3 regions of the Arthrobacter sp. AIWTK1 genome follow, and region 3 is predicted to be linked to each of the others. Evidence: riboswitches for the same ligand, from Rfam matches in the RefSeq annotation. Region 3 holds a riboswitch; each other region holds the start of a gene.

Region 1 (3,213 bases), 160 kb from region 3:
CTGCCGCCGCATATGAAGGATTTAGGCCAAAGCTGTGTGGCTGCTGTGGGATTTGCCGGGGCACGGAAGCCGGAACGGAAACGACGGCGGTGCTCCCACCGTCATTGGTGGAAGCACCGCCGCCGCGGATCCTGGGTTAGGGTGCCAGAACTTCGCAGACGTCGATCACCCTGCCCGGTCCCGAGTATCGCCTGAGTTCCCTTTGGAAGTCCCCGGTAACGGCGAAGTTGAAGTTGCCCGATACGAGGACCACTCCGGAAACGTCAGGTCCGGTGTTGTCAGTATCAGCGAATGAAAGAAGGTTCCTGCCGGTCGACTTGAATTCGACGCTGGTGGGATCTTCGGCGTTTGGCACGAATTGGATATGTGAGGCGCCAGTGATGACGTAACTCACAGTCTTACCGTTTGCAGTTAGTGTCACATTAAGGTTTGGGGCAATGGAAATGACTCTGTCCCCAGGGATGACGATGTCCTTTACCCGGCCAGTCACGGTGGCCTCGATGTCGAAGCCACCGGCAGCTTGGCCGCAATGAAAGATGTATTCGGTTTGAAGCGGTGGCTGCGGCGGCGAAGATTGACGCCAGGACGGCCGTCGGAACTAACCATTTTTTCATTGTTGTGCTCCCTGCATCTTGATGACGGCGCTGGGGCCGGCAGCCGCTTGGAAGACGATTGAAAGCGGCGGCGACCAAGAGTCACTCCTCGACCTTGTGAAAACCTTGTGGCGGCGAAACGGAGCACGAAGGTTCCCGGACGCAGCGAAGGCCCCGAATCCGGGTGGATTCGGGGCCTCCGCTGTTGCGAACCAAGATGGCTACAGGTGCCGGCTTAGTACCAGTTGTTGGCGTAGTGGAAGTCCAGGGCGCCGCAGGGGGAGCCGTAGCGTTCCTTCACGTAGTTCAAGCCCCAGTTGATCTGGGTGCGGAAGTTGGTCAGGTAGTCGGACCCGGCGCTGGCCATCTTTTCGGCCGGCAGCGACTGGACAATGCCGTACGCGCCACTGCTGGCGTTCGTGGCGGTGGTCTTCCAATCCGATTCCTTGGTCCAGAGCGTGGTGAGGCACTGCATCTGGTCAGCCGCCCAGCCGTACGTGCCCAGCTGCGAGGCAGCATATGCCTGGGCAGCTGCGGGATCGTCAACGGCGACGGGCGGTGCCGGGGCAGGAGCCGGTTCGGGGGCGGCTGCAGGTGCCGGTGCGGGGGCCGCTGCAGGTGCTTCCGGTGCCTTCTCCGCCGGCTTCTCCTCCGACGACTGCGCGGTCACGCTGACAGAGGCCGGTGCGGGCATGGCGGAAACGAGGATCTTTTCGAACGCGAGCCTCGATTCGGCGTCGGCCGTTGTCGCTGTGTTTCCTGAACCCGTTGCCGATGTTGCGGGGGCTACGGGTTCGGAAGCCTGGCCGGCGGCGCCGACGCCAATCAGCACGGCGCAGGCGGTGGCCACTACGGCGGCACGGCGGCCGGAGCCCTGCAGGCCGGCAGTGAACCGGGACAGCGGGGACGCCGTGGCGGCTGGTTCAGCACGGTGGCGTGAATGGTGCGCAGGCGCTGCGGACTTGTGGGAAGCGGGCTCAGGACGTACTTCTGGCGTGGATTTAGTCATGGTTGCCTCTCGATGCCGGCGGAGTTAGCTGTCGGGTTCGGATGAGGTCATCCGGCCGCACGGAACTTCACGTGTCGGCTTCACCCCAAGGGCGGCAATGCAGAATGCCCGGAGACCTGGGTCCCCCGCCTCTGCCTGATCATGAGGAAATCCGGGTAGCGGCAGAGTTTGGCGTCCATCCGGATATGCGGCCGGAACGGTGGCCGCACTCTAAAAACCGTACAGGAGTCCGGCGCTTAAGTCACATTTAGGTAACGAGGATCACGACGACGGCGCGTTGGCTTGCGCGTGCGCTGAACCTCTCACCCCAAACCGAAGTCGCTAAGCGTCCGGCGATTCCCCCGGAAGGCGCAGTGCGAACTCAGTACGTCCCGGGCGGGAGTTCACTTCCACGGTTCCGCCGTGCGCCTCCACGATCGACTGCACAATCGACAGGCCCAGGCCGCTTGTCCCCTCGGCTGCGGCGGCCCCGGCAGCGCCCCAACGCGCAGCGGATCCAGCCGGGCTGGTGCGGGCAGCGTCCGCCCTGGCAAAGCGTGCAAACACCCGGTCCACGAACTCCGGCGGAATCCCAGCACCGTTGTCCGTCACGGTTACCACGGCGCTGCCGTCGGCCGAGCGCATCACTCCGGTGACCACGGTGGTGCCCGGCTCCGTATGCTTGCGTGCGTTGGAGAGCAGGTTGGCCAGCACTTGGTGCAGCTGCTTGGCATCGCCGCGCACCACCACGGGCTCTTCGGGCAGTTCGAGCTGCCAGATGCGGTCCGGCGCCATGACCTTTTCGTCGCTGACGGTTTCCACTGCGAGCTGCGTCAGGTCCACGTCGCTGATCTTCAGCGGCTGGCCTTCGTCGAGCCGGGCCAGCAGGAGGAGGTCCTCCACCAGGGTGGTCATCCGTTCGGACTGGCTCTGCACCCTGGCGAGTGACTTCTTGCCGTCGGGGGTGAAGTCCTCGGTCATCCGCATCAGCTCCGTGTAGCCGCGGATAGCCGTGAGCGGCGTGCGCAGCTCGTGCGAGGCGTCGGCCACGAACTGGCGCACTTTGGTCTCGCTCTGCTGCCGGGCCTCCAGTGCCTTGGAGACGTTGTCCAGCATCAGGTTGAGGGCGTGGCCCACGCTGCCCACTTCAGTTCCAGGATGCGCGTTCGACGGCGGGACGCGGACTGCGAGGGCCACCTCACCGGCGTCGAGCGGCAGTTGCGAAACCTGCGTGGCGACTTCGGACAGCTGCTCGAGGGGTTTCATGGTGCGTCGGATCAGCACTGTTCCGGCAAGCCCGATCAGGACGAGGCCGCCCATCGAGACGATCACCATCGTCCAGACCAAAGAGCTGAGCGTGTTCTGTTTTTCGTTGAGGGGAAGTCCGGTGACAACCACGTCCCCGTACGGCGCCTCCACCGCCACCAGGCGGTAGGAGCCGGTGGACAGGGCCCGATCGACGGGTGTTCCGTCGTGCTGGAGTGCCAAGAGGATCTGGTTGTCCTCGGGGGAGAGGGACGCCACGGTGGCGTCTTTGGCGAGGAACCCGGCGCTGCTGACATTCCCGTTGTCAATGCGCGCGATGAGCGTCCCGACTCCTTGGCCCGGGCCTTCGAACCCGTCCTGCCTGCC
Region 2 (3,213 bases), 1.7 Mb from region 3:
CCGCTTCATGCCGGCTCTTACGCCGGGAAGGCGCTGTTGTAGCGGTAGAGGAAGGCAGCCACCTGGTCACGGTTGACCGGCAACGCGGACCGGTACGTCCTCGTGCCGTCCGCCTCGGTCCAGCCGTTGGAGATGCCTTGTGACGCCAGCCATGAGATCTCTTTGAAGAAGGCCGTTTGCGCGGAAATGTCGGCGAAGGGCGATGCCCCCGGTGTGTAGGTCGGGCTGCCGGCGAAACGGTACACAAATGCGGCGACCTGGTCACGGTTGACGGCCAGTGTTGGCCGGAAGGTCTTGGAGCCGTCGGACTCGGTCCAGCCGGTGGTAATACCCCGGGAGGCAAGCCAGAGAATTTCCTTGTAGAAGGGAGTCTGCGGCGTGACATCCGTAAACGGCGATGCCCCGGGCGAATATGCCGGGCTTCCGTTCATCCGATAGAAAAACGCCGCCATCATGTCCCGGCTTGCCGCAACGCCGGGACGGAACGTGCGTGTTCCGTCGCTTTCGAGCCAGCCGACGGAAATGCCTTGGGCGGCCATCCAGTTGACCTCGGTGTACAGCGCCGCGCCCTGGGGTACGTCAGCAAACGAGATTGGCGACGGGGAGGGAGACGGCGACGGGGAGGGAGACGGGGAGGGAGAGGGGGAGGGAGAGGGGGAGGGAGACGGCGGGGGTGACGTCACGGGGGACTGGCCCAGTGCCTGCGCCACTGTTCGGACCGACGTCGTACCGTTTGCTGTCCGCGCAGCCAGCCACGTGACGAACTCCTTGAACAAGGCGGGGCTGATGGACAGGGACGGATCCGTTCCGTTGGCAATCTCGTGGAAGGTCAGCTGGAGCCAGCCGCCGGTCGTCTCGGCGTTGGTGACGGTGGCCTGCAGGTCCGCCAGGGTCCAGGTGGCGGCCACCTGGTCAGGGGCCTTGGTGACCATGGGGTTGTTCGGCGGCAGCGTCTCCGCAACCGGGCAGGACGCGCAACTCGCGGGAGACCGGATGTCGCCCAGGCCCCGTGAGCTGGCGTAGCCGCAGCCGCGGACCGCTGATTGTGCTGTGGCGTTCTCCGCCGCAAAGGGGTAGGCGAAGTTCCGGACGGTGAAGCCCCAGCCTTCAAGGGTGGTCTTGCTGTTGCAGGCCTCCGCGCTGGCGGCCGCTGCGCCGATCGTTGTCATGTCCGGGTGCGTCACGCTGTGGCCGCCGATTTCGTTGCCGTCCGCCGCGAGAGTGTCCAGGTTTGCCCGGGTGAGGAAACCGGACTGGCCTACAAAGGAAGTGGTGATGAAGAAAGTGCCCACCAGCCCGTGGGCTTTCAGCTCTTGCGCGGCCGCCAACTGGCTGCCGAGGCCGTCGTCGAAGGTCAGGCTGACGATGGTTGGCCCCGCGGCCTTCGAGGCGCCGGCCACGCCCACCAGTGTGCTGACGGCCAGCAGCAAAGCGCCCAGGATGGCGACCCAGCGCCGGCCGTGCCGGCCTCCCGGCGCAGGCTCAGGAGGTTCCGCTACGTGACGTGCGGGGTTGCGGGCAGGCTGATTCGACCAACGCATGATGCCTCCAAGCGTGTGAGTCCCCCCGCAAGAACATGCACGTAGACTACGCCTCGCGGCGCCAAGGCAAAACACTCGACTTTGATCAACGCAGTACCCGAGTACCGCCGCTACCTGCTAGCGCATCCCGGTTCCCGTGGCGCCGTTACCTGAATGTGACATCGGTGCATGGCCCGCGTACGGTGGGACAGTGCCGTTATCCCGGATAGGGGCACTCCCGGGCGGATTGCCTAACCCTGCCGCGGCCCGGGATCCAACCGAAACTGACCGCCAGGGACGGGGAAACCATTTTTGGCCTGCAGAGTTGTGCAGGCCTTCGGGGTGAAGCCGCAAGCCCTCCGCCAAGCGGAAGGCGACTGCGGCCGGGTGTCTCCCATCCGAATCCGACAGCTAACCTCGCAGGCATCGGGAGAGGTTACCTCATGTCTTCACGCAAACTGTCCGCTCATCATCGCTCCACCGCGCCTGCGGGGCGCTCCGGGTTTACCACGACCGGCGGTAGGGGCAGGGTCGGCCGCCAGGCCGCGGTTATTGCAGCCGCTTCAGGCCTGGTCCTGTCCAGCGGGATGGCGGCCCAGGCTGCCGAAGCCCCCGTGGAACGCGACTCGGCTCCGGCGTCCGCCCTTGACGCCAAGGCCCAGGTGGGTGCCCCGCTCAGCGCAGACTCCCACGTCCGGATCAGTTTCGAACGTCCGGACGTCAGCACCACCCCCGCTCCCGTGGAAGTGCCGGTCGCAGAGCCCGCTCCGGCAGAGGCGGCCGCTCCCGCGGCAGCTCCGGCTCCTGTTGCCGCCCCGGCGGCTCCCGCCGTTTCCGTCCAGGTACAGGCAGCCGCACCGGCTCCCGCCGCTGCCCCGGCCGCCGGCGGTGTCAATGCCGCCATGGTTTCTGCTGCTTATGCGCAACTGGGCATCACCCAGGACTGCACGGCCATGGTGGAGAAGGCACTTGGCTCCGCAGGCATTCCCGTCGGCGACCTGGGACCCATGCAGTTCATGAACTACGGCTCGGTGGTGGGGGAGCCCCAGCCCGGGGACATGGTGGTGCAGTCCGGCCACGTGGGCATCTACATCGGCGACGGCCAGGTGATCAGCGGCGGAATGAACGGCGTCAATGCCACCGTGACGCACCCGCTGTCGTGGCTGACGGCCACCGGCGGCGTTACCTTCGTCCGGGCCGGAGCCTAGCACTCCGGCCCGGCCTGCCCCGGCGGGAGGGAAGACCCGGCGGAAGGGCCGGTGATCGGCTGCCTTGGGGGCAGCAGGTCACCGGCCCTTCCTGTAGCCGAGTGGCGGCCGGTGTTCAGATCGGCGACATCCCGACCTGAACCGTGCTCTCGCCCTGCGCGAATTTGATGCGCAGCACTGCGGCGCGCGTGTCCGCAGGGATAGTGAAGCGGACCTCGCCCGACGTGCTTGAATCGCCTCCCACCACTTCGTTCAGCCCCGAATCGGGGGAATGGCTGACTCCGCCCACGTTCAGCCTGAACGCTGCGTCCCAAAAGTTGATGTCGTACCTGCCGTGGTTGGTGCATCTGAGCGTGAAAGTCAGTGCGACCTTCCCTGACACATCAGGGCGCGCACGGGCGTCGAGAATTTCGTATTCGACGTCGGCTGCCCTGTAGTTGCGCCCGGCCGGCAGGGCAACGGCCCACTCCGCGCTGTTACCGGTG
Region 3 (3,213 bases):
TCTGCAGTTACGGCCAGCTGTGCTGACTGTGAGCCGGACTCCGTCGAAGCGGAAACGCCCAGGTTGGTATCGGCGGCATTTGCCGGCATCCCAACGCTGAGGATCAATCCGGAAGCAGCTGCGATGACAGCCGCCTGGCGACCTACGGTCCCGGCGTTGGCAGTAACAGCCCTGGACACGGAGTTCAACGGGTTCGTACGAACCGTTTGCGCACGGTGGCGCGCAGAATTGTGACGTGTAGACACGAAGGTAGCCTCTCCCAATGCCTACGAGGTGAGCTGTCGGATTCGGATGGGAGTCACCCGGCCGCTCGGCTTCCTGGGAAGCGTTGCGACTTAACCCCAAGGTCTTCTTGCGAAGACCAAAATTGGTTCCCCCGCCTCTGCCAGACGATGTCATGCGAACGGACCTTGAGCGGTGGCAGAGTTAGGCAATCCACTCAAGAGCGCCAACTTCGGAAAAGTTGGCGTGCTCTAAACGGTACAGGAATTCCGAACGAATGTCACATTCAGATCACGGCATGTCACAGGAATGCGAGAGTGACCCATCGTTTGGATCAGAGCCAGCCGAGCGGGTCGACGACTTCGCCGTTGACCATTACTTCGAAATGGAGGTGGCAGCCGGTAGAGGCTCCAGTGGTCCCGCTGAGCGCCACGACGTCGCCGCGGCTGACCTTCTGGCCTACCTGGACGCTGGACGACGAGAGGTGGTTGTACGTGGTTTCCAGGCCGTTGCCGTGGTCGAGCACCACGCGGTTACCGCCGCCGTAGGGGTGCCAGCCGGAGAAGGTCACGGTTCCACTGGCAGCAGCGAAGACGCTGGTGCCGCACTGGGCCGCGTAGTCCTGGCCGCGGTGGAACTCGCCGGCTCCGCCCGTGATGGGGCTGACCCGGAAACCGAAGGGTGAAGCGGTGACCATCTGTTCCAGCGGCGCCCCCAGGCTGCCGGTGGACGCCGCACGGGTGATCGTTCCCGCTGACTGGGCGCTCAGGAGTTGCTTGAGCTTGCCGTCGGGATCCCCCTTGGTGGCTACGGTGGTCCGGTTGAAGTCGATTTTGGCGCTGGCGGCAGCGGAGACCTCCGGCTGCGCCGCGACTGCTGCGGCAGCGGGGTTTCCCGTGTCTGCCGTGGATGTCATGGGTCCAGTGGACGGCACGGTCACGGTGAGGACCAGTCCGGTGGCCGCCAGAGCAATGCCGGCTTTCTGACCCACGCCGCTGGCGGCAGCAAACTCGGTCACCTGGCTGAACAGGCTCCGGCGTCGCCGGGCATCGCGGTGTGCATCGCGCGGCCTGACCGTCATAACGGCTTCGGCCACGGGGTACTCCGAAGCGGGACCGGTCGCCCTGCGGCGGCCCCTGACGGTCTGCGTGGTCAAGAAATATCCTCTCTGGATAGCCTGCGAAGTTAGCTGTCGGATTCGGGTCAGAGAGATCACAGACCCGGCCCGCCAATGCAAGGCATCCGACACAGGGGTGTCCCTAAGGAATCCTTCGTCGGAAGTGGCTTGCCGCTGACGGACTTCACCCCAAGACCGTTTGATAACGGCCGATGGTGGTTCCCCCGCCTCTGCCAGGAGGTGATTCGTACGCTGATCCGCTGGCAGAGCTCGGCTTCGGATCAGGTAACGCTTTAGTATCGGCGCTAGTCCTCAACTATAGGTGATTAACCAGCGCGGTAATAATTCCGTTATCTTCGTCTCAGCCCGGTTGTAGGTGGTCCTACGAGTTGGGCGGTTAGCTGACGGTAACAAACACGTGGGCCGCAACTTCGGGCGGCAGTTCCAAGGCGCCTTCGATCTCGGGCACGCGCACCGAGATGTACTCGCCCACACGCTCCAGCGCGAGGGTTGCGCCCGGGCGGATCCCGCCTTCGTCGAGCTGCACCAGAAGCTCCGGCTCAACCTGGATCGGCTCGGCCAGCCGGCTGACAGTGACGCGGGAGTCGGCCCCGTATGCGCTCATGGCGTCGAGGAGGTTCACCACGCCGTCGGTGAACGCGGGGGCGGGCTGGCCGCCGAGGGCTGCCAGGCCGGGAATGGGATTGCCGTAGGGGGAAACCGTGGGGTGGTCCAGTAGTTCGAAGATGCGCCGCTCCACGCGTTCGCTCATGACGTGTTCCCAACGGCACGCTTCGTCGTGGACGTACGCCCAGTCGAGGCCGATGACATCAGCCAGTAGCCGTTCCGCGAGGCGGTGCTTGCGCATGACCTCCGTGGCCCGTTTCCGGCCGGTTTCGGTGAGCTCAAGGTGGCGGTCACCCGAAACAACTACAAGTCCGTCGCGTTCCATCCGCCCGATGGTCTGCGAGACGGTGGGGCCGGAGTGGCGCAGCCGTTCGGCAATCCGGGCGCGGAGAGCAACGATGTTCTCTTCCTCAAGCTCCAAGATTGTCCGAAGATACATCTCAGTAGTGTCGATCAGATCCGTCATCCAGCTCAGCTCCTCGAGCACAGTCCTTGCGTCAGTCCCACCGTACCGCGCGGAGGCCTTCCTGTTGGCCTCGGCGACGTGGGCCTGCATCCACCGATCAACCTCCGGGGACGGCCTCACGGGATCAGCCCGGCCGGCATCGCGGCCCGCTGTACGTCAGGGAACAGCTTAGCCTATTTTGAATTACTCCGGATAATCCCCCCACAGAACCAAAGCGGAACCGAAGCAGAACGGAACAGCGACGGAAACACAGTTGCCCCTGCAATGTCTCAGTGACTGGACTATGACGGATGCCGTTCCGTGCCCCGCGGGCACGTCAGGCAGAATGTAGGGGATTCCCACTGCAGGAACCCGTGCATTGCCGGGCCTTTTCCACGTCCACGCCGAAAAATTGGAGCCACTGTGAGCGACACCAGCATCACTATCCCCGCCAACCTCCTGCCCAAGGACGGACGGTTCGGCGCCGGGCCTTCAAAGGTCCGCCCCGAGCAGATCGAAGCACTGTCCGCCGCATCAGCCACGCTTCTGGGCACGTCGCACCGCCAGGCCCCGGTCAAGAACCTCGTAGGGTCCGTCCGCAACGGCCTCAGCGAGTTCTTCCGCGCCCCTGAAGGCTACGAAGTCATCCTCGGCGTGGGTGGCTCCACCGCATTCTGGGATGTCGCGGCATTCGGACTGGTGGACAGCAAGGCCCAGCACCTCTCCTTCGGCGAGTTCGGCTCCAAATTCGCCTCTGCCACCAACCAGGCTCCGTTCCTGGACGCATCCTCCATCATCAAGG

Evidence for each region. A riboswitch is a leader RNA that binds a small molecule or an ion and turns the genes downstream of it on or off. The one in region 3 is predicted to bind cyclic di-AMP.
Region 1: another riboswitch for cyclic di-AMP. It lies ahead of AC1MDG_RS03440 (aggregation-promoting factor C-terminal-like domain-containing protein); the one in region 3 lies ahead of AC1MDG_RS04105 (M23 family metallopeptidase).
Region 2: another riboswitch for cyclic di-AMP. It lies ahead of AC1MDG_RS11725 (NlpC/P60 family protein); the one in region 3 lies ahead of AC1MDG_RS04105 (M23 family metallopeptidase).

Annotation. Positions count from the first base shown of each region.
Region 1 covers NZ_CM155287.1:711,062-714,274, forward strand. Annotated here, with positions in the region: gene AC1MDG_RS03435 (hypothetical protein) at 137-355, opposite strand; gene AC1MDG_RS03440 (aggregation-promoting factor C-terminal-like domain-containing protein) at 829-1,602, opposite strand; cyclic di-AMP (ydaO/yuaA leader) riboswitch at 1,602-1,776, opposite strand; gene AC1MDG_RS03445 (HAMP domain-containing sensor histidine kinase) at 1,924-3,213, opposite strand, start outside.
Region 2 covers NZ_CM155287.1:2,561,474-2,564,686, reverse strand. Annotated here, with positions in the region: gene AC1MDG_RS11730 (polysaccharide deacetylase family protein) at 18-1,541, opposite strand; cyclic di-AMP (ydaO/yuaA leader) riboswitch at 1,787-1,960, shown strand; gene AC1MDG_RS11725 (NlpC/P60 family protein) at 1,964-2,728, shown strand; gene AC1MDG_RS11720 (hypothetical protein) at 2,844-3,213, opposite strand, start outside.
Region 3 covers NZ_CM155287.1:871,501-874,713, reverse strand. Annotated here, with positions in the region: gene AC1MDG_RS04110 (C40 family peptidase) at 1-89, opposite strand, end outside; cyclic di-AMP (ydaO/yuaA leader) riboswitch at 250-408, opposite strand; gene AC1MDG_RS04105 (M23 family metallopeptidase) at 557-1,378, opposite strand; cyclic di-AMP (ydaO/yuaA leader) riboswitch at 1,382-1,595, opposite strand; gene AC1MDG_RS04100 (iron-dependent transcriptional repressor DtxR) at 1,737-2,432, opposite strand; gene serC (phosphoserine transaminase) at 2,835-3,213, shown strand, end outside.